Regions from separate parts of the Dickeya dadantii NCPPB 898 genome, predicted to be linked through region 2. Evidence: riboswitches for the same ligand, from Rfam matches in the RefSeq annotation. Region 2 holds a riboswitch; the other holds the start of a gene.

Region 1 (11,411 bases), 580 kb from region 2:
TCGCCAACCAACTCTACGGCATTAAAACCCGCCTTATTCGCCATTGCGAACTGCTCTTCCAGCGAGCCGACATGACGCAGTGTATACATTTGCAGGGCAATGGGCACATTCCCTTTTCCCGCTTCAAGATTCGCCCTGGCAAGTAATGGCAACGCATTGAGGGTAAACAACGAGATAAAAAGTGATAAACGTAAAAATCGCTTCAGGTCCATAAGATTCTCCAGATAGATGTTCCTTGCTTTTTGTTATTCCGTCTCAATTACTCCCTGTCAGTCAGATATCATATTCAGGCATTAACCGTAGGGTCTTTCATAAAAAGTAATCGATTACTTTTTATGTTAATCAGAAAGAAAAATTTCATCAACAAGGCATTATCAATTAGCTGTCTGCGTCACAAAAACAGAAAAGCAGGCATATCGACATACCCGCATCGCCGTTAATACTCTTTCGATGTTATTCAGAATAAGACGGTATCTATCGCCATACTTTTTTATCTGGCCGCAATAACATGCTCTTTTCAGCCGATGTGCATTTCAGCCGATGCACATTTCTTTTTACGAACACGCCGTACTCAGGAAGGGTTCCTGAGCATGGCGTGTTCGTTGCCGACGGCTTTTTCTGCCGCCGGCAATCCGTCAACGCGTCACCACCAGCGGTGGAAATGGTGTACCGGGCCGATGCCGTGGCCGACCTCCAGCGAATCCGCCTGCTCCAGCGCCCCTTGCAGATACGCCCGCGCGGCGGACAGCGTATCCGGCCAGTTGTCATGACGCGGGCGCAACGCCGCCAGCGCCGCCGACAGCGTGCAGCCGGTGCCGTGCGTATGCCGGGTGTTGACGCGCGGCGCGCTCAACCGCACCGGCTCCGCATCCGGCATGAATAGCCAGTCCGGACTTTCGCTGTCGCTTAGATGACCGCCTTTCATCAGCACCGCTCGGCACCCCATCGCCAGTAATGCGTCCCCCTGCCGGCGCATACCACGCTCATCGTCGGCGGGCGAGCACTGCAACAGCGCCGCCGCCTCCGGCAGATTGGGGGTGATCAGCGACACCCGCGGCAACAGCAGCTGGCGTACCGCCTCTACCGCTTCCGGCGCCAGCAGCGGATCGCCGCTTTTCGCCAGCATCACCGTGTCCAGCACCACATACGGCACCGGATAGCGCAACAGCCGGTCCGCCACCGCTTCCACGATATCCGTCTGCGCCAGCATGCCGATTTTGGCGCTGTCGATACGCACATCGCTCAGCACCGAATCCAGCTGGGCGGCGACAAACACCGGTTCAATGCGATAAACCGACTGTACGCCGCGCGTATTCTGCGCCACCAGCGCGGTAATCACGCTGGTGCCGTAAGCGCCCAGCGCCGAGAAGGTTTTAAGGTCGGCCTGAATACCGGCGCCGCCGCTCGGGTCGGTGCCGGCGATGGTCAGCGCGTTGATGCGTTTCATGCCAGCGCCTCCCGGTTCAGGGTATAGAGCGCATCCAGGAACGCGGGGATGAAACTGCCCGGCCCACGCGCCTGCGCCGCGGCCTGCTGCCCGCAGCGGGACATCACCGCACAGGCGGCGGCGACATGACTGAGTCGGTCGCCTTCCAGCGCACAGAAACCGGCCACCACCGCCGATAGCGCGCACCCGGTGCCGACCACCCGCGTCATCAGCGCATCGCCGCCGGGTACGGCCAGCACGCGTTCGCCATCGGTCACGTAATCCACCTCGCCGGTTACCGCCACACAAGTGGCCCAGCGGCGCGCCAGCATAATGGCGAAAGGCAGCGCCGCCAGCACCTCGTTGCCGCTGTCCACCCCGCGCCCGGCCGAACGTTCGCCGGCCAGCGCCATGATTTCAGAGGCGTTACCGCGGACTGCCGCCGGCTTCATCGCCAGCAGCTCAAAAGCAAACTCGGTGCGAAAACGCAGGCCGCCCACCGCTACCGGGTCCAGCACCCACGGCGTGCCGACCTCGATGGCGCTCGCCACCGCCGCGCGCATCGCCTGCGCGCGGTCGGCTTCAAGGGTGCCCAGATTAATCAGTAACCCATCAGCCAGCGCGCTGAACTGCGCGGCTTCACCGGCATCCACCACCATCGCGGGCGAGGCGCCCAGCGCCAGCAGCACATTGGCGGTAAACCCCTGCACCACCTCATTGGTCAGGCAGTGCACCAGCGGTGCGCGCAAACGGAAAGCATCAAGGGAATCCGCGACGGACGCGGCAGGGAAAAGTACAGGTCGAGCGTTCATAAACCTCCCAACCGGCGTGAAAGAAGGCGGTACCGGCGGGATACCGTGACTTCCCTACGCTGGCATAATCCAGATCAGGTAATACGGGTCTATCTCAGCCGATTTCCGTGACAGGAAAGCGGCACCCCGAGTCAACGAACGTCATATTGGAAGCATTGACCCAAAAGGTCAACGGCAGAAAAAACGTGGGTAGTAGCGACCAATACTCAAAGAAATTGATTCACAACCTTATCGCCACAATAGCATTAGAAAAACACATGAATCAGCATTAGAAAAAAATATGAATTCAATTAAGAGATTTCTTCTTGAAAAATAAGAAAACACCATTACTAGAATATATTCCAGCTATAATTAGAACACCCAATTGTTGTCACCATAATGTTGTCACCATAATTAGCCCGTCCGTTAACCAGACCTGTTGCCGGATTAAGTATCGTGGGCAACAGGCAACTAAAATAGCTATCCATACCACGTATCATAACATCCCCCATCAGATACAAAAAACGAACAAAATTTGCACAACGAGAAATTAGTGTTTATATTGATTATTTAGCAACCTGATAAGGCGATAATAGTGTCATTAATATCAACGACGCTGAAATATTCATCCTCTTATCATATAAGATAAAATTAAGAGTAACAAAGCACATACTGATTTCCGGTATGTTAGTAATGTCTTTCCCTCTGGCTAAAATGCTGCCCCTCTCTTTTCTGGCGGCAAGGTGACAGTGCTTTTCTTATTATGGTTAATTCAAAATACTTATGTATACCCAAAATAATTCGAGTTGCAGTACAACACGCTCGCGTGTTGAACAACGCAACGCGTTGGCCCGCCAGGGCAAGGCTCATTAAGAGCCTTGTAACGCGGCAAGAGAGTGACAAATTCGTCGGGAACGAATTTGACCAGCCAACGGCTGGCCTCCGGTGAGAGACAGGATGTCTCTCATTTCATCCCGATGAGCTTACTCAGATAAGTGATTCGGGTGAACGACAAATCTGCCGGGAGCAGATTTGAACGCAGCTTGCTGCGGCCCTGAAAGGTCGAGGCCCAAGGAGGGGCCGAGTAACGCAGCCAACACACCTGCAACTTGAAGTATGACGGGTATATACCCTATTAAATTCAGGAGCCCTGTATGTCATCAAAAAACATTTTTTTAGCCATGATTTTAGGAATAACCTCATTTACTGTTTTTGCAAATAGCCCGGTGACGGGAAAGACACTCAATATCGCCGTATCGCCTGCTTCGCCCCCCATGCTATTCAAAACCGCTGACGGAAAACTGGAAGGGATCGATCTAGAACTCTTCTCGTCATATTGTCAGGAAAGAAAGTGCAAACTAAAAATAATGGAATACTCATGGGACGGTATGCTGGGCGCGGTGGCTAGCGGTCAGGCGGATGTGGCCTTCTCTGGCATATCAATAACGGATAAGCGCAAGAAAGTAATGGACTTTTCATCTCCATATTACGTGAATTCATTTAACCTGGTCAGTTTGGACAGTCATAAAATAGATTTGAGCGATCTGAGTAAATTAAAAAATTATTCCATCGGATTTCCCCGCGGCATGGCGTATGCTGACCTCATCAAAACCGATCTCGAACCCAAAGGGTATTATTCATTAAGCAACGTAAAGCTTTACCCCTCTTATAATGAAACTATTACTGACTTGAAAAATGGGAATCTAGACCTGGCATTCATAGAAGACCCGGTTTACTTTGATTATAAAAACAAACAAAAAATGCCGATTGAAAGCCGCTACGTATTTAAGAATGTCGATCATCTGGGGTTTGCGTTTAAAAAAGGCTCACCGGTGCGGGATGACTTTAACGCCTGGCTTAATGAGCAGGGCGAAGAAAAAATAGCGGGCATCGTAGATAAATGGATGAAATAGCAGCATATGTCGTCGCAATATATCATAAATGCAGGCTATTTTTTGCTTGAGGGCATCGCAAACACGTTAATGGTGACATTGACGTGTTTTACCTCAGCCTTGATTATCGGGCTGACAGTCGCCGTTTTACGGCGACTGGCTTTTCCATCCATGAAGAAAGCGCTGGATTTCCTGGTTTTCGTTTTTCGTAGCATCCCGGTGTTAATCGCCGTCTTTCTGGTCTATTTTGGTCTTCCGGCAACAGGTCTGAGCATTTCTCCGCTGCTGGCCATGAATATTAGCATTGGATTAATCAGCGGCGGTTATCTTGCCGAAGTGTTCCGCGGTGCGCTTCAACTGGTTGAGCCTTCAGAAATTACAGCAGCTAAAGCCGCCGGTTTAAGTAAACTACAAATTATAAGACATATCGAAATGCCTCAAATGTTCCGTTTTTCTGTACCTGGAATATTAAACGAATTCTCATCGGTATTAAAATCCTCGCCGTTTGCCTATACCGTAGGTATTTCCGAAATCACAAAACAAGCCATGTCTCTGACCGCTACCACGATGAATGGGTTGGTCATTTATACCCTCGCAGGAATATTATATTTTCTCATTTATAAGCTATCTATTCTTACAGCAAAGCAGCTTGAAAAAAAATTCAAGATGACAGGTGATGAATTAGAGAAAATCAAGGTGAAAATGTATGGCATTGATAGAATTAAGTGAGATCAGTAAAACGTTCAGCAATAAAAAGGTGCTGGATAGCATCAGTTTAAAGATTGAATACGGAGAGATAAAAGTAGTCATGGGTCCATCTGGGTGCGGCAAGACCACCCTGTTACGTTGCCTGGCCCAACTTGAAAAACCAGATTCAGGAAATATATTTTTTCATGGCATAGATGTTAATAATAAAAAATTTAATATTCTTGAGTTCCGGAAAAAAGTGGGTTTTGTTTTCCAGAATTACGCGTTGTATCGTCACCTTAATGTTATGGATAATATTACTCTGGCTCTTCGCAAGGTATTTAATATCCCTCATAACGAGGCCAAGCGTAAGGCTTTATCCGAACTGGAAAAGCTGGATATGGTTGAACACAGCATGAAATATCCTTCACAGCTCTCTGGTGGGCAGCAGCAGCGCGTTGCACTGATTCGCGCGCTGGTTACGGACCCGGAAATCATTGTGTTCGATGAGCCCACATCGGCCCTTGACCCACTGATGACGCGTGAAGTGGGGTTGCTCATAAAACAGCTTAACGGGCGAAAAGTGACAATATTATGTGTGACTCATGACATACGTCTTGCTAAGCAACTGTGTGACCGAGTGACATTCTTAAATAATGGCAGGATCCGTGCTGAAGGGTCTTTTTCCGTACTCTCCTCACTTGAGGCCGATCCGGATATCCATGGCTTTTTTGGAGAGCAATAAGATGTTCGATGGATGGAATAATTTTTATCATGATTTGATAGAACAACTCCCTTTGGTGCTTAACGGAATTGTTGGGACATTTAAACTTGCGGCAATTGTCTCCTTATCAGGTTTTTTATGGGGTATTATTATTTTTTTCTCAGTATCAGCAGTCAACCGACCGTTAAAAATCTGACCAAGATATATATGAATTTCTTCATAGGCACACCATTAATTCTTATTTTATTTGTTATTTATTATGGCTTGCCGCAGACGGGTATCCATCTGTCACCTTTCACGGTGGCAGTCAGCGGTTTTACACTTAATGTCGGAGCCTATAATGCAGCTTATATGACAACAGCCTACAACTCCCTGAGCAAACACGAGACTGAAGCTGCCGTCGTCCAGGGGTTCAGCAGCTGGCAGATTTTCCGTTTAATTATATTACCTCAGGTGCTCATCACCTCAGTACCCGCGCTGACTAATCAAGTCATCAACAATGTTAAGGACAGCACCATTGCTTTCCTTATCCAGTACACTGAATTTTTTTCCCGCATCCAGGAAGTCGCTTCAACGAACTTTGAATTTTTCAATGCCTATCTATTTGCTGCGTTGGTTTATCTGGTATTCATTACTTTTATCGTCATTCTGTCCAGAGTCATTGAACGCAAACTGGGTATCGCTGAATAAACCAGATTAAAGCCAGTGCCTGGTCCGTTACGGCGCCCGGTGAAACACCGCTTCGATGTTGTAGCCGTCCGGGTCGCGGACAAAGGCGGCGTAGTAATCAGGATGGTATTGGGCCCGCACGCCGGGCTGACCGTTATCTTCACCGCCCGCCGCCACCGCCGCGGCGAAAAACGCATCCACCTCCGCTCTTGATTCTGCGCTGAAGGCAAAATGCACCGGCGGACGCGATGTCACCTCGCCCTGAAAAATCCAGAATTCGCCGCCCGGATCGGAAGACAGGCCGTACCCCATCAATACGCCGAAGCTGACGGCGAATTTCATGTCTTTGACCTGCTCATACCCTAATGGCTTGAGCGCCTGTTCATAAAACCGCCGGCTACGATGCAGATCCGACACCGGAATACTCAAATGATCCAGCATGTTCCCTCCCTCTGGCGTTTGAATTCTGTGGTTTTCCGTCCGGTTCGCATCACGTTCGCGGGGCGGAGTGACCAACATAATCGCGTTGTCGGCGGGAAAAGATGATCCAGATCTATAAGTTAACGCTTAGTTATTCATTAAAAGTGATTTTTTATTGGCTCGCGCCAGCGTAAAGCCGGTGCCAGACCATCGGGTAATAGTAAGACAAAGAAAATAAATACCGCGCTATTGTCCATCATCCCGCCCAGGTTTATTCCCCCCTTCGCCGATACAGTCATCTTTCCGATCCACAATTCACACCTTAGGTGTTATGGAGTAAACAATGCCAATCAATGGCTGGTATACCGGTGATGCTGATAATGTGATGGATAATGGCAATATCAACGGCTGGGCTGATCAATCAGGCCTGGCGTTTGGCAGCAATCTGGGTGGCGGCGTACAGAGTTACCAGTTTGGCCCCGTCATTAACCACTATGGAACCTGGGGACAACTGATTTATATCAATCAGGGGAGTTTAGCCGCCCCGGACTGGAATAATCCCTCCGGTCTGAACGGCTGGATGCCGGTAAACCCCGCGCCGGACAACTCAATTTGGATTCAGGGTCATCTGGTCAATGGCGAATGCGGCGGACAAAGCAACTACGCCGCCTATCTGACGCCGATATCCCATAACGTCAACATGTGGCACGCAGGATATGAAGCGGTGTTACAGAGACTGGTTAATCGGGGAGCCGCTACTGGCGTCACCGTCTCGCAATTTAACCCCCACGGACTCGCCAATTGCCGGATCATTTATCGTACTCAGGGATTACCGCCTCGCGCTGGCAGCCAGGTGCCCGATGGTATTTGCGTCAGTCTGGGCATCGTTATCAATGGGGTAATGAAAAACGAGGCGGAAGTCGCACAGGAGTTTGCGCATGGCGCAGGTGGGCTGCGCTGGTTTGCCGACCGCTACTATACGTCGTCGGGTAAAGATGATCGTAATAAAATCATTGAAATGATTGGGGGGACACTGGTTCAGTATCCCTAAAAAAGCATCCTGATACGCATGCCGAACGAGTAACTGAACGCGAACGGGTAACTGAACGCGAATGTATCCACACTTATCGGTGGATACATTCGGGGTCAGGCATGGCGGTCACCCTTCGTGCGTTGTCGTATTGTCATAACCCAGTCGGCCGATAAACGGCAAGCGCAGCGCCGGCGGATTAAAATCCACCCCCAGGTTGGCCCCCAGAATATTGACTTCAACGCCCTCTTCCACGCCCAGCGTCAGGCCCAGTACACCCAGCAGCGAAACCTGCACGCCTCTTCCCGAAGGCGGCAACCCGACCGGGTGCGTTAACGCCCGAAAATCCTTACCGATGGCGTTGGCCGGCAGATCCAGCTTCAGTTCCGGCACTTCCCGGCCGATATGCGCCATAAACGTATTGCTGTTGGGGCCGGGCCAGGCGTGATACGTATGCGGCCAGGGGTAGCTGTTGATCGCCCCCTCTATCTTCGGGATCATCGCTGCCGCGCTCGCTCCGCGGTGTTCAACCAGTAATCGCGGCGTTGAACCGAACCAGAATCCGTCAGGGACAGTGTAATTGCGACGGATCACATCATCGCCGCCCCAGCCGATCACCTCGTACCGCTGGTAGCGGGTTTCACCGGCTTTTTTAACGATGATCCAGGGATGAACCGCCACCAGTCCGCGCCAGCCGTACGTCGGCGCGGTATACACCTGCACGATCGCCGTATCGCGCAACGCCGCAGGATCCGGCGCCACGCCGGCCGAATCACGCCGCGACGCCCAGATGCTTTTTCCGGACCAGCGATCTTCGCCCCACGTGGCCTGCGCCAGACTTTGCCCAAACGACAGGATCAACACACCGATAAAAACGAGTCCCACGGCTTTGAAGTAATACATTGACTGGGTTTCTCCATGAAACGCGGAGGTAAGTTAAGGGCGATTAAGCCTATCGCGCCACGCTGTCTAACCGCAACAGCGGTGATATACGCCTGATAGCCAGAGATGCCTCCTATAGCAAAATCTTTATCATACAGGCGCGATTAAACAGCCAATGCCCGGCTCTGGCTCGTATTTCAAAACTTAATTAATCACGCCCAGATCTGCCGGCTTGGGATATAGCATTATCCACCTGCCGCTATCATCGTTGACGCCTGTTGCTGTGGCTGAAATTTGATAAGTATCAGCATTCATTATCACATAGCGTCCGTTGGACAACGCCTGCAACGTACCATTGCCATTACCGGAATCATTATAGGAAAAGGTTTCGCTACTGGTTATGTTATCGGCAGAAGCGAGTACGTTGCCATTAGCCGTGACTGACAAGTATTTCCCGGTCTGTATTGATCGGAAGGCGAATCTATTTTTAGCGAGATACACGGCTTGAAGCCCACTGGCAACGGACGGATTAACGCCATTCACGGTAATCGAAGACGACGCATCGATAACCGTAGCCAGCGTTCCGGTGTTATCCCCGTTTAGCGATTTTTTTACCGATTGAAAAACTACATACATATTATTTGATGTGGAAGAAGACGTAGCATTAATCAGCCCTTCATACGAGGGATGGTCAAAATAGAATTTCCCTATTGGCATACGGCTGATTACTTCTTTGGTATAAGGGAGCGTAGTTTCAGAGACGCCGGCAGCGGTGAATAAACTCAAAATACTGCGATATATTGGCCGAAACTCTCCACGAAAACGAGGGGAAACCGTCAGTCCTGGCGTCCATGAATTCCCTCTCCCCATATCTGCAAGGGTATAACCTTTACCAGGGATTGGTGTGTAAGGCACACTGTAACCCAGGTTGTACCTGGCTATATATTCAGCAGCGTTAACCAATGGATAACTATTATTAGGATAGCTCACCATATCTGCACCAGTTTCATGGTATTGGCGCTGGTTGTAACCTATCTGGGCCGCCATGACTAATAACCCCAGCCCACCTTGCGCATGAGCCTGATCACGACCACTTTCCTGCAACTGGCCGCTATCATTTTGTACATAATGTATAACCGAGCCATTACCCTCGCCATTTTTGAAATAATCCACCGCATTATTGTAAATAGCCAGATCGTTCGACCACACACCCAGACTCAAATTAAATACGATATCTGCTGCGTCCCAGTTACCATTAGCCCAGCCGCCATTTACCTGACCATAGGTACTGGTCAGCGGATAAAACACATCGGTCATCATCGTGGTAAAACGCCCGATATCAGCCGATGACCAACCGCTCTCGCTGTAACGCAGAATTTCCGCAGCATTAAGCAACTTATAGCCGTAAAGACTGGCCGCCAGTTGAGCGTCTTTTCCCTTGATAGCCTTTAACGTCGTCGACCAGTTATTGAGAATGTTGATAGCGGCATTCGAATAGGCAGGGTTTCGCGTGATGGTCCATTCAATGGCAAGCAATAAGGCTGCCGAAGCACTGTTTTGTAACTCTGCGTTTCCAGCATTTCCATATGTCGGGTCATTCCTGTACACCACTGCCTTTGGATTTACTGAATAATTAGGATTTGCCAAAGGATTGGCCTGCAATATCTGCCAATCCTTGTACCAGGGGTCTTGCTTATTATCGACGCCGGTTTTCATTCGGTCCAAATCAATCGTGGTATAAAGCATCCCCGGATGAAGGAATGTCGTATCATTAGCCGCAGCATAACTCGATGTTGCTCCAACCAGGCATATGCACGCCATAATCATTTGTGAGAAAAGCTTCCATATCTTTTTACACAAAAATACAGTCATAAGTTATTTCCTTTCCATTTGTTGGCAACATTTAAAAACCCATTCCAGAATAGAGCATCATTTCTTTATTTTTAATCCTTATACAAAGATCTTTTTTTACTTTTGGATGACAAACAGCAACATTCTAAACTCGTCAAATACTGCCTTAAGTCGTGAAAGCAGCCTTTCCTCCCCGGATAGAGGAAGAAAGGCAGTGTTCTGGGTCGTCAAACAAGAAAATTATGATGTAGAGCAGATTGCCATCCGGCGCACAGGGTAATGAAAACAACTAGTTACCACTGAACTATGCGTGGCATTCACGTCAGCTCGCCAGGACCGTGGCTGAAGCGCGGGCGGCCTGTTACCTGCGACGCGCGAGCGACACGGCTTCAAAGAAGCCGGAATAGAAGCCGAAATAGATGTTCCGTTTCATGCAACGAAGGGATATACGGCGCGTACCTGGCGTCAGGCCGTGCAAAAACCGGGGATGGCGACCTTCTGAAACAGGTGCGGCGTGGCTGAAACGGATGGCGGATAGGCCGAAACCTTCGCCATGAACTCGGGACGGGCGAAGGCATCGCGGAGCGTCTCGGTGGACTCCCACTCCACATAGTTCAGGAAGATCGGGCTATCGCCGATCGCTCGATGCATTTGGGTGGAGATGTAGCCCGGCTGTTTCGTCAGGATTCCGGCAGCCGCCGTAAAGGCATCCAGAAAGCCCGCTTCGTCGGCGGAACCGACCGTGAATATATTGATGAGTACGATTGGTGCGACCGAGATGCCCAGTTGGCGCTCAAGCGGGAATTCATCGTCTAGCGGCTTAAATTTCTTTAAAACTTCCATGGTAGTATTCCCATCTATTGTGAAATCGAAACTGGGGTGATCGATGCGGCTAGCAGGCTTCAGAAGCCTGCGGCAACCGGAGAAGGTAATCGGTACTCTCAAACCAGCATCGACTGCTGGGCGGAGATACCCGCCATGGCGCCTTGCCATACCGCCGTGGTGACCGAATGCATGGAGGGGTTGGCGAGGTCGCCCG
Region 2 (11,411 bases):
GGCCGAGAATGGCGATGCGTTCGCCGGGCTGCGCTTGTAAATCAAAGCGCATCGGTAGGTGCTGGTAGAGGTAGGTCAACTTATCGAGCGCGATCATTAAGGCCTGCCAGTTTCTCAATCAGGGTAAACAGCATAAAACACAGCAGCAGCAGTAGCAGCGCCGTCACCGCGCCGTCGGCGCTGCGATAAGCGCCAATTTGCTGATAAAGATAAAACGGCAGGGTGCGGAACTGTTCGTTGCCGAACAAGGCGATGATGCCGAAATCGCCCACCGACAGCACGCTGGCAAAGGCTAGCGCCTGCGCGATGGGCGCGCGCAGCGCCTTCAGTTCCACCACCCTGAGACGATGCCAGCCGCGGATATCCAGCGACTGGCACAACAGACTGTAACGCGCCGCCGTGTCGACCATCGGGTTTTCCAGCACTTTCATCGCATAAGGAATGGCCAGCAGCGCGTTGGTCAATACCACCAGCCCGTAAGGGGAAGCCGGTAACCCGACGGTGCGGTTAAACAGCAGGAAAAAACCGGACGCCAGCACAATCCCCGGCATCGCCAGAATCAGCATTCCGCTGATATCCAGCAACTGGGCGGGCAGCCGCCGCTGGCGCAGTTTCAGTTCCCGGCTGCTCCACAGCAGCATCAATGTCAGCACCACGCTGAGCGCGCCGGCGGCCAGCGCGATGCGCAGCGAGGTCCGGAGCGTTTGCCATAACGCCGGCTGGCGTAACACGCCCGGCAGTGAACGGTTCAGGCCGTCCGCCACCACCGCCAGCAGCGGCGGCAACAGCAGCAGCAGCGCCGCCGCAATCAGCAGTGTATCGGTAACGCGGCTGAACCGGCTGTCCTGCGGATCGCGCCAGCTCAGGCGGTTGCCGGCGCCCACCGCCAGCAACTGGCCCAGCCGTTGGCTGAGTAGTACCAACCCCAGACAGCACACCATCTGCAATAGCGCCAGCAACGCGGCGCGCGCCGGGTCATAATCAAAGCTGAGCGCCTGATAGATCGCCAGTTCAATGGTAGTGGCTTGTGGACCGCCGCCCAGCGCCAGCACGGTGGCGAAGCTGGCGAAACACAGCATGAAAATCAGCGCGCCGGCGGGCAACAGCTGGCGGCGCAGCCACGGCCACTCCACCAGCCGGAAAAAGTGCCAGCCGCGCAGGCCAAGCTGGGCCGCCAGCTGGCGCTGCTCGGTGGCGATACCTTCCAGCGCCTGTAAAAATAGCCGGGTCGCCAGCGGCAGATTAAAAAAGACGTGGGCCAACAGAATGCCCCGCAAACCGTAAGGCGAAAAACGGTATTCGATGCCGACCTGCATCAGCAGGCGCGCCAGCCAGCCTTCACGGCCGTAGACGCTGAGAATGCCGAATACCGCCACCAGCACCGGCAGCACCAGCGTCATCGCGCACAGGCGTAACAGCAGGCGATGACCGGGAAAGCGGCGGCGGTACAACGCCCTCGCCAGGAACAGCGCGGGCAGGGTGGAAAGCAGCGCCGACAGCAGCGCCTGCCAGAAGCTGAAGCGGATGACATGCCACAGGTAACTGTCATCCCACAGCGATCGCCAGGGCGCACCGGGTGCGTCCAGCCACAGCGCGGCGAACGCCAGCGTCGCGGTGCCGGTCAACAGCGCGGCCGCCAGCAGCCCCGGCCACAGCCAGCCGGGAATCAGCGGCTGACGGCGCGTTGCCATGCCTGTACCCAATTCGCACGCTGTTCGGCCACCTGCTGCGAGGTGAATTCCAGCGCGGTGGCCGGCAGAGACAGGGTGTTATAGCCTGCGGGCAGCTCGGTTTTGATCACCGGGTACATCCAATTGGTGGTGGGGATGATCTGCTGGAAGGTCGGGCTGACCATGAATTGCAGGAAGCGTGCCGCCAACTGCGGGTTTTTACTGCCGGCCAGTTGCGCCGCCACTTCCACCTGCAGGTAGTGGCCTTCGCTGAAACTGGCCGCCGCGTAATTATCTTTCTTCTCGGCGATAAGGTGGTAAGCCGGCGAGGTGGTGTAGCTCAGCACCAGATCGGCTTCGCCCTTCAGGAACAGGCCGTAGGCTTCGCTCCAGCCTTTGGTGACGGTGACGGTTTTGGCCGCCAGTTTCTGCCAGGCCTGCGGCGCCTTGTCGCCATAGACTTTCTGCATCCACAGCAGCAGCCCCAGACCCGGCGTGCTGGTGCGCGGATCTTCATAGATCACTTTCCACGGCTGGTCGCTTTCTACCAGTTCGCGCAGGCTTTTCGGCGGGTTCTTCAGCTTATCCTTGTTGTAGACGAAGGCGAAATAGCCGTAGTCGAAGGGCAGGAAGGTGTCGTTGTGCCAGCCGCCGGGCACCGTCAGCCCGCTGGTGTTGACGCCATGCGGGGCGAACAGGCCGGTCTGTGCCGCCGCCTGCACCAGATTATTATCCAGCCCCAGCACCACGTCCGCCGGGGTATTTTTACCTTCCATGCGCAGGCGATTGAGCAGGGCGACGCCGTCTTCCAGCGCCACGAATTTCAGCTCGCAGTCGCACTCTTTTTCAAAGGCGGTTTTGACGCCCGGACCGGGGCCCCACTCCGAGGCGAACGAATCATAGGTGTAGACCGTCAGGGTCGGTTTGGCGAACACGGGGGCGGACAGCAGTAACAGGCAGGACAGTAATTTCTTTAACACTTTGCGCTCCAATTGTTGAAGGCGGCAAAGGTCTTTGAGCAAGCGGGATGCAGTCTCAAATCCCTTCGCCGGTATTAACCGGATCAGGTTCGACGGGTATTTTCTCAGCGACGCAAACGTACACGAACGTTGGCCGCACCCCGTTGAGAACGGCGGTATTGTAAAGTGTTTGTCACATCAGGAAAAGCGCCATCACCGTCGGCGGGCGGTTATGCTGTCGGATTCGGCGGCGCAAACCAGGCGGATTTGAAATCGAACCAGCCCAGGGTGTTCATTCGCAGCCCGCGCATGCTGACCTGCCCCTGCAACCGCAGCCAGTGGTGGAACAGCGGATGGATCTGCTGGCGGCTGACCAGTGACTGGCACCACTCCGCCAGCGATAACTGGCCCTGACGCCACTGGCGCGCGGTGTGTTCCAGTTCGTCATCGCCCAGGCAGTGCCGCAGCAGCGGCAGTTCGTACAGCATCGCGAACAGCGAAAATTCCAGCGGCAGATAGAAGTTGGCGCTGCCGAGCCAGAGATCGCTGGCGTCGTCGCCCTGACACCAGGCATCGAATTCCAGGCTGCGTAACGTCAGCGTGACGCCGTGCGACGCCAGCAGGCGGCCCATAATGCTGCTTATCACTTCGTATTCGGGGTGATCGCGGTAGCAGGTGAGGGTGAGGTGGGTCAGGCCGACCGGTTTTTCCCGCACCGCCCGCGGCGGGCTGTGATGCCAGCGCGGCAGCAGGCCGTAAGCGGGTGACCACTCGCTCTGGTACGGGCTATCGGCCAGGCCCAGCATCGCCACCGGGCTTAGCACCTGACACAACCAGTGACGGATCTCCGGGTCTGCCATTTGCGGCGAACGGCGGTCGAACAGCAGGAAATAGCAGCCTTCTTCGAGCCGGTTCTCCAGTTCATTGTCAGTGGTGTCGTCGCCCTGCAACGTGACGGTACAGGCGGGAATGATCGGCGCGTCCGGCAGCACCCAGATACTGACTTCGTCAATCAACGCCCGGTAGCCGAAATAGTCGTCAAACGCGGCGATTTTCAACTGGTTGGGCGAGTTGCGCACCACCTGATACGGCCCGGTGCCGATAGGCTGGCGCATAAAGTCCGGCAGCGTTTGCCACTCTTTGGGCAGGATCATCGCCGGTACGCTGCCGAGCAGCCACGGCAGCCAGTCGTCCGGCATGCTGAGCCTGATATCCAGCACGAACGGCGTGGGGGAGGCGATGTCGGTCAGGTGCGAGAACAGCGGCAGCGCCGTCAGTCGTGACAACGAGGCGATCACGTCCTCCATGGTCAACTCCCGGCCGTGGTGAAAACGAACCGCCGGGCGCAGATAGAAACGCCAGTGCAGCGGCGACAGCGCCTGCCAGTGGTGGGCGATATCCGGCAACAGTTCCCCATTTTCCTCATTTAGGCTGGTCAGCCCGCTGAAAATCTGGCGGGCGATGTGGGTTTCCGAACGTCGCAGCGCGCTGCCGGGCAGCAGATTGTGCATCGGCCGGTAGTACAGGATACGCAGCAGATGACGCCCTTGCCGCACGCTGCGACCAAGGTGCGACAGCAGCATCTGGCGTACGGTTTCCTTGTCGCCCACCAGTTGCACCAGTTGGTCGATGCGGTCCTGCTCCAGCAGGTCTTCAGCGCGCTGCTGTTGCAGGGTTAACCCGGTATAGAGAAAGCTGAGGCGCGAGCGTTTACCGCGTCCGGCTTCCGCCTGCCAGGTGAGCCAGCCCTGTTGTTGCATGGCGTTCAGCAGGGAGCGGATATGGCGGCGCGAGCAGTTGAGCAGCAGCGCCAGCTCCTGCAACGTGGTGTTGGTGTCCTGCCCCTGCAGGCATTGCCATAGCCGGATGAACTGCTGTTGCAGGCGTGGCGAAGACATAAAAGAGGAACTCCACGACTCAAGGTCATCAATATATTTTTCCCTATATTACGCGGATACTTTGAGTCAGTGAATGGTTCAGTGCATGAACCGCTGTGAAGGGGAGGCGATATGTGCCGGTTATTCCGCTTTTATCATCACTGGCTTTGCCGGGGTTGCCGTCGGGGATGGGGCGTGCTCACCGCCGCCCAGCGGATGGCGTTGCTGCTACAGGTTACCCAATGGCAGATCCCGGAAATGGATGAGGAAGACTATCGCCGCTGGCTGTAAAGCAGGCGGCAACATCGAATGAGAGTGAGAACGGCGGCGGGAAACCGCCACAGTGTTCTGAGTAATGGTGCTGTTCACCAGCCAGCGGCGTGTTCCGCTGGCTTTTTTTATGGCGAGTTCTATGGCGGAGCGTTATTCCACCGGTTTCAGGCGGGCGACAAAGTGGCGTAATACCGGCGGCTCGTAGGTGAAGGTCAGGCCTTTGATACCGCTGGCTCTTTCCTTCAGCGCAATCAACGAATCGGCGATGTAATCCATGTGATCGTTGGTATACACCCGGCGCGGGATGGTCAGGCGCAGCAGTTCCAGCGGCGACGGTTTCTGCTCGCCGGTGTCCGGATCTCGCCCCAGCAGCAACGAACCGATTTCCACACTGCGGATGCCCGCTTCCAGATAAAGCTCGTTATTCAGCGCCTGTGCCGGAAACTGTTCCGCCGGGATATGCGGCAGCAGCTTTTTGGCATCGACAAACACCGCGTGCCCGCCCACCGGGTACTGAATCGGGATGCCGCCGGCGCGCAGGCGCTCGCCAAGGTAGGTCACCTGACCGATGCGGTAGGTCAGATAATCCTCGTTCATGCCTTCCTCCAGCCCGATGGCCAGCGCTTCCATGTCGCGCCCGGCCAAACCGCCATAGGTGACGAAGCCTTCCATCGGCACGCAGCGGATGCGCACTTCATTAAACAGCTCTTCGTCGCTGCGAAAACAGCACAGGCCGCCGATGTTCACCATCGGGTCTTTCTTCGCCGACATGGTGAGCATGTCGCCGTATTGGTACATCTCGTGGACGATCTCCTTGATCGAACGGTTTTCGTAACCGGCTTCGCGCTGTTTGATAAACCAGGCGTTTTCACAGAAGCGGGCGGAGTCGATCACCACCGGAATGCCGTGCTGCTGCGCGATACGATACACCTCGCGCATGTTGCCCATCGAAATCGGCTGGCCGCCGGAGCTGTTGCAGGTGACGGTGGTGATGATCGCCACCACGTTGTCCGCGCCGTGTTGCTCGATGGTGGTGTGCAGCAGGTCAAGGTCGAAGTCGCCCTTCCAGTCGTAATAGGCGGTGGTGTCGAAGGCTTTTGGCGTCACCACGTTGATGGCGCGCGCGCCGTTCAGCTCCACATGGGCGGCGGTGGTGTCGAAATGGAAGTTGGAAATAAACACCGGTTTCTTGCCGCCGCCGGCGCGCTGCTTTTTGGCGATCAGACATGGGAACAGGATTTGCTCCGCGCCGCGCCCCTGATGGGTCGGGATGGTGAACGGATAACCCAGCAGCGCTTTCACCTGATCGCACAGGTGGTAGTAGTTGCGCGACCCGGCGTAGGCTTCGTCGCCCATCATCAGCCCCGCCCACTGACGGTCGCTCATGGCGCCGGTGCCGGAGTCGGTCAGCAGGTCGATGTAGACATCCTCGCTGCGCAGCAGAAACGGGTTATAGCCTGCTTCCTGCAGGGCGCGTTCCCGTTCGTCGCGGGTGGTCATGCGGATGTTTTCTACCATTTTGATGCGAAAAGGCTCAGGGATGCGTTTCATGCGATATCTCCACGACGCCCACCAGCAGACGTAACCGCCGCTGTATGACGTCAAAAATAGATTGAAATAAAAGGGAAAAATCAGAGCAAAGCTGAATCAGGCATGAAACGGGCGTGGGAAATCGTTGGTGAGACGGTGGTCGATGTTGAACCAGGGGCGACAATCGCCGGAGAGGCTCAGGTGATAACACCGGATAGCGCGTGTCATGAGGTCTCCTTATCTCGTGAATACGAATGATCAGAATAGGCGAAAAGCGATGGACAAAACCGTGATCCCGCAGGCAATCCGGAGGTCGTTGGTTGTGATTGGCATGAGAATAGAAATTGAGTCAATAATGTTTCTCATTATCGTGAGTAAATGATAAAACTGTGCGGGGTTTGAGGCCGTTATCGGCGCAAGTACCAACGGGCGGCGCGTTGCCGGAGAGTCACAAGCAGAGAGGTAAAGGCGAGTTATGGCTGGGGTAAAGGAATATAAAGTGTTTGATGTTACGTTGGCCCGCAAGACGTTGCTTACCCCATCGCTGATGTGCTGTGTATTCAGTGGCGAAGCGGTGAAAAAGATGAAAATCTGCTCGCCGGATCAACGAATTAAAGTGTTGCTGCCAGCAGAAGACGGCACGCCGTCGCGCCTGCCGGATGTCGGGGAGTGGTATAAGCTGGTGCAGGCAATGCCCAAAGAGCAACGCCCGATTCCCCGCACCTATACGCTGCGCAGTCTGGATACCGTCGCCGGAGAAATGGTGGTGGAATTCGTGGTACACGGCACAGAAGGCCCGGCTTCGGCCTGGGCGCTGAGCGTACAGCCCGGCGAAGAATTGCAGGTGGTGGCGCCGCGCGGCGATTTTGCCGGCGATAACGGCGGCTACGAGTGGGTGCTGTCGGAAAACGCCCGTCAGGTGCTGCTGATGGGGGATGAAACCGCGCTACCGGCGATTAAAGGCATTCTGGAACAGTTATCGCAACAGGATAACCCGCCGCAGGTGCAGGCGTTTATCGAAGTACCGTTGCAGGCGGATTGCATCGACTATCGCCATCTGGATTTCGCCGAGGTGGTCTGGCTGCCGCGCGAAGGCACCGGCGCGACCTATGGCGAGCGCTTGCTGGACGCGGCGCGTCAGTCGGCACGGCTGCCGGAGCATATCCACGCTGGCGCGGTAACGGTGGCCGAGATCCCGGATGGCGAAATCATGTGGGAACGGGCAAATGCTCAGCAAGGCCAATTCTTCGGCTGGGTAGCCGCCGAATCGTCAGCAGTGAAGGCGTTGCGCCGTTATCTGCTGGGAGAAAAAGGCATGACGCAGGAATCCATCACCTTTATGGCCTACTGGAGCCGGGGTCCGCGTTCTCATTGAGGTTGTTGACAAACAACCGTGTTGTTTTTGTTGCTGACGAGTTTATGCCAGATCGGTGGGAGGTTTCGTGCGTGACCTTGCACTTAAGAGGGGCTGCAATCAAAAGCCCACCGAGGTGGGCTTTGTGTGAGTGATAAAACGTCAAGCCGTAAGACGGCAAGGCCGAATTAACGCAGGAATACCGGTTGTTGCTGCTCGTAGCGGGCGATGGATGCGTCGTGCTGCAGTGTCAGACCGATGCTGTCCAACCCGTTGATCATGCAGTGACGGCGGAAGCTGTCTATCTCAAACGAGTAGGTGCTGTCACCCGCTTTAACCTGCTGCGCTTCCAGATCCACCGTGAAGGTGATGCCTTCATGGCTCGCCACCAGTTTGAACAGGTCGTCGATATCGGATTCGCTCAGTTTGACCGGCAACAGCTGGTTGTTGAACGAGTTGCCGTAGAAAATATCGGCAAAGCTCGGTGCGATCACCACCTTGAAGCCGTAGTCGGTCAGCGCCCACGGCGCGTGCTCGCGGGAAGAACCGCAGCCGAAGTTTTCGCGCGCCAGCAGAATACTGGCGCCTTTGTAACGCGGCTGGTTCAGCACGAAATCCGGGTTGGGCTGCTGGCCGGCGTCATCCAGAAAACGCCAGTCGTGGAACAGATGCTGACCGAAACCGGTGCGGGTTACCTTTTGCAGAAACTGCTTCGGGATAATGGCATCGGTATCGACGTTGGCGGCATCCAGCGGCACCACCAAACCAGTATGTTGGGTAAATTTAGCCATGGATTGCCTCTCTTAATTCAGTTCTCGAATGTCTGCGAAACGACCGGTAATCGCCGCCGCCGCCGCCATGGCCGGGCTGACCAGATGGGTACGGCCGCCGCGGCCCTGACGCCCTTCAAAGTTGCGGTTACTGGTGGAAGCGCAACGCTCGCCCGGATTCAGGCGGTCGTTGTTCATCGCCAGACACATGGAGCAGCCGGGCAGACGCCATTCGAAGCCGGCATCCAGAAAGATTTTGTCCAGACCTTCCTCTTCCGCCTGCGCCTTAACCGGGCCGGAGCCGGGAACCACATACGCCTGAACGCCGGCAGCCACTTTACGGCCTTTGGCGATGGCGGCGGCGGCGCGCAGATCTTCAATTCGGGAGTTGGTGCAGGAGCCGATAAATACTTTGTCGATCGCCACCTCGGTCATTTTCACGCCCGGTTGCAGGCCCATGTAGGCCAATGCTTTTTCTGCTGAGGCGCGCTCCACCGGGTCGCTGAAGGATTCCGGCGCCGGGATGATTTGATCGACGGCGATCACCTGACCGGGGTTGGTGCCCCAGGTCACCTGCGGGGCGATATCGGCGGCGTTCAGCGTTACTACCGCGTCGTAGTGGGCGTCGGCATCGGAACGCAGGGTTTTCCAGTATGCTACCGCGGCGTCCCAGTCGCTGCCGGTGGGCGCGAACTGGCGGCCTTCCAGGTAAGCGAAGGTGGTGTCGTCCGGCGCCACCAGACCGGCTTTAGCGCCCATTTCGATCGCCATGTTGCACAGGGTCATGCGGCCTTCCATGCTCAGCGCCTCAATCGCTTTGCCGGTGAATTCCACTACATGACCGGTGCCACCGGCGCTGCCGGTTTTACCGATGATCGCCAGCACGATGTCTTTGGCGGTGATGCCGGAAGCGGCGTCGCCGGCAACCTCGATTTTCATGGTTTTGGCACGGCCCTGTTTCAGGGTCTGGGTCGCCAACACATGCTCTACTTCCGAGGTGCCGATGCCGAACGCCAGCGAGCCGAACGCGCCGTGGGTGGCGGTGTGGGAGTCGCCGCAGACGATGGTCATCCCCGGTAGCGTCATGCCCTGCTCGGGCCCGATAACGTGCACGATGCCCTGAAACGGGTGGTTCAGGTCATACAACTGCACGCCGAACTCGGCGCAGTTCTTGATCAATTCCTGCATCTGGATGCGGGCCATCTCGCCGCTGGCGTTGATGTCGCGGGTCTGGGTGGACACGTTATGGTCCATGGTGGCGAAGGTCTTGCCCGGCTGGCGGACTTTGCGGCCCATGGCGCGCAGGCCGTCGAACGCCTGCGGCGACGTCACTTCATGTACCAGATGACGGTCGATATACAGCAACGGGGTTTCATTCGGCGCTTCGTGCACCAGGTGCGCGTCGAACAGCTTCTGATATAAGGTCTTACCCATGATTAGGCCCCTTCTGCTACAAACCGGGCGATGGCGTCGCCCATTTCATCGGTGGTGATGGCGTTGCCGCCGCTGACCAGATCGCCGGTGCGGTAACCTTCCGCCAGCGCCTGATTAACCGCCTGCTCGATGGCGGTGGCGGCGTCGTCGGCCCCCAGGCTATAGCGCAGCAGCAGCGCGGCGGAGAGGATCTGGGCGATCGGGTTAGCGATGTTCTTGCCGGCGATATCCGGCGCGGAACCGCCTGCCGGTTCATACAGACCGAAACCTTGCTCATTCAGGCTGGCGGACGGCAGCATACCCATCGAACCGGTGATCATCGCGCACTCGTCGGACAGGATGTCGCCGAACAGGTTGGAGCACAGCAGCACGTCGAACTGAGACGGGTCTTTGATCAACTGCATGGTGGCGTTGTCGATGTACAGATGGTTCAGACGGACATCCGGGTAGTCGCGGGCGATCTCGCTGACGATTTCACGCCACAGGATCGAGCTTTGCAGCACGTTGGCTTTGTCGATAGACGTGACGATGCTGCGGCGTTTGCGCGCGGACTCAAAGGCGATGCGGGCGATACGCTCGATTTCGAAACGGTGATACACCTCGGTGTCGAAGGCGCGTTCGTACATGCCGCTACCTTCGCGGCCTTTCGGCTGGCCGAAGTAGATACCGCCGGTCAGTTCACGCACGCACAGGATGTCAAAGCCGTTGGCGGCGATGTCGCTGCGCAGCGGGCAGAAAGCTTCCAGCCCCTGGTACAGGCGCGCCGGGCGCAGGTTGCTGAACAGGCGGAAGTGTTTACGCAGCGGCAGCAGCGCGCCGCGCTCCGGTTGCTCCGCCGGCGGCAGGTGTTCCCATTTCGGGCCGCCGACCGAACCGAACAGAATGGCGTCCGCCTGCTCGCAGCCTTCAATGGTGCCCTGCGGCAGCGGCGTGCCCTGACGGTCGATGGCGATGCCGCCTACGTCGTATTCGCTGGTGGTGATGCGCAGACCAAAACGCTGGCGAACCGCATCCAATACTTTATACGCCTGAGCCATGACTTCCGGGCCGATGCCGTCACCGGGTAAGACGGCGATATGGTAACTCTTGGTCATCACACTGTTTCCTGACTGTTGTGTTTGTTGTGTTGCTGCAAACGCTGCACTTCTTTTTCGACCAGTTGCGCACGCTTGATGTTGTTTAATACGTTAACCATCGCGTTGGCGGAGGATTCCACAATATCGGTCGCCAGACCCACGCCGTGGAAACGACGTCCCTGATATTCCACCACGATGTCCACCTGCCCGAGCGCTTCCTTACCTTGTCCCTTAGCGGACAACTGGTATTTGACCAGCGTGATCGGGTAGCCGGTAATGCGGTTGATGGCCTGATATACCGCGTCTACCGGGCCGTTGCCGGTGGCGGCTTCGGACAGTGTCTCTTCGCCGCATGACAATTTGACGGACGCGGTCGCCATTACGCTGGAGCCGGACTGAACGCTGAAGTAGTCCAGACGATAAAACTCGGAGCTTTCCTGCTGGTTGTTGATGAACGCCAGCGCTTCC

What was found. A riboswitch is a leader RNA that binds a small molecule or an ion and turns the genes downstream of it on or off. The one in region 2 is predicted to bind thiamine pyrophosphate.
Region 1: linked by a shared signal. The riboswitch ahead of thiM (hydroxyethylthiazole kinase) and the one ahead of thiB (thiamine ABC transporter substrate binding subunit) in region 2 are both predicted to bind thiamine pyrophosphate.

What each region holds. Positions count from the first base shown of each region.
Region 1 is NZ_CM001976.1:3,464,624-3,476,034, forward strand. It holds gene DDA898_RS15530 (sugar phosphate isomerase/epimerase family protein) at 1-212, opposite strand, end outside; gene thiD (bifunctional hydroxymethylpyrimidine kinase/phosphomethylpyrimidine kinase) at 644-1,447, opposite strand; gene thiM (hydroxyethylthiazole kinase) at 1,444-2,238, opposite strand; TPP riboswitch at 2,273-2,377, opposite strand; gene DDA898_RS15545 (transporter substrate-binding domain-containing protein) at 3,372-4,130, shown strand; gene DDA898_RS15550 (amino acid ABC transporter permease) at 4,137-4,838, shown strand; gene DDA898_RS15555 (amino acid ABC transporter ATP-binding protein) at 4,816-5,541, shown strand; partial or broken gene DDA898_RS15560 (amino acid ABC transporter permease) at 5,543-6,210, shown strand; gene DDA898_RS15565 (VOC family protein) at 6,238-6,630, opposite strand; gene DDA898_RS15570 (hypothetical protein) at 6,953-7,660, shown strand; gene DDA898_RS15575 (DUF3750 domain-containing protein) at 7,769-8,542, opposite strand; gene DDA898_RS15580 (alginate lyase family protein) at 8,726-10,393, opposite strand; gene DDA898_RS15585 (antibiotic biosynthesis monooxygenase family protein) at 10,838-11,215, opposite strand; gene DDA898_RS15590 (NAD(P)/FAD-dependent oxidoreductase) at 11,314-11,411, opposite strand, start outside.
Region 2 is NZ_CM001976.1:4,047,227-4,058,637, reverse strand. It holds gene thiQ (thiamine ABC transporter ATP-binding protein ThiQ) at 1-97, opposite strand, end outside; gene thiP (thiamine/thiamine pyrophosphate ABC transporter permease ThiP) at 81-1,691, opposite strand; gene thiB (thiamine ABC transporter substrate binding subunit) at 1,667-2,650, opposite strand; TPP riboswitch at 2,693-2,803, opposite strand; gene sgrR (HTH-type transcriptional regulator SgrR) at 2,860-4,527, opposite strand; gene sgrT (glucose uptake inhibitor SgrT) at 4,639-4,797, shown strand; gene tnaA (tryptophanase) at 4,930-6,330, opposite strand; gene tnaC (tryptophanase leader peptide) at 6,427-6,537, opposite strand; gene DDA898_RS18175 (siderophore-interacting protein) at 6,785-7,684, shown strand; gene leuD (3-isopropylmalate dehydratase small subunit) at 7,852-8,454, opposite strand; gene leuC (3-isopropylmalate dehydratase large subunit) at 8,467-9,867, opposite strand; gene leuB (3-isopropylmalate dehydrogenase) at 9,870-10,961, opposite strand; gene leuA (2-isopropylmalate synthase) at 10,961-11,411, opposite strand, start outside.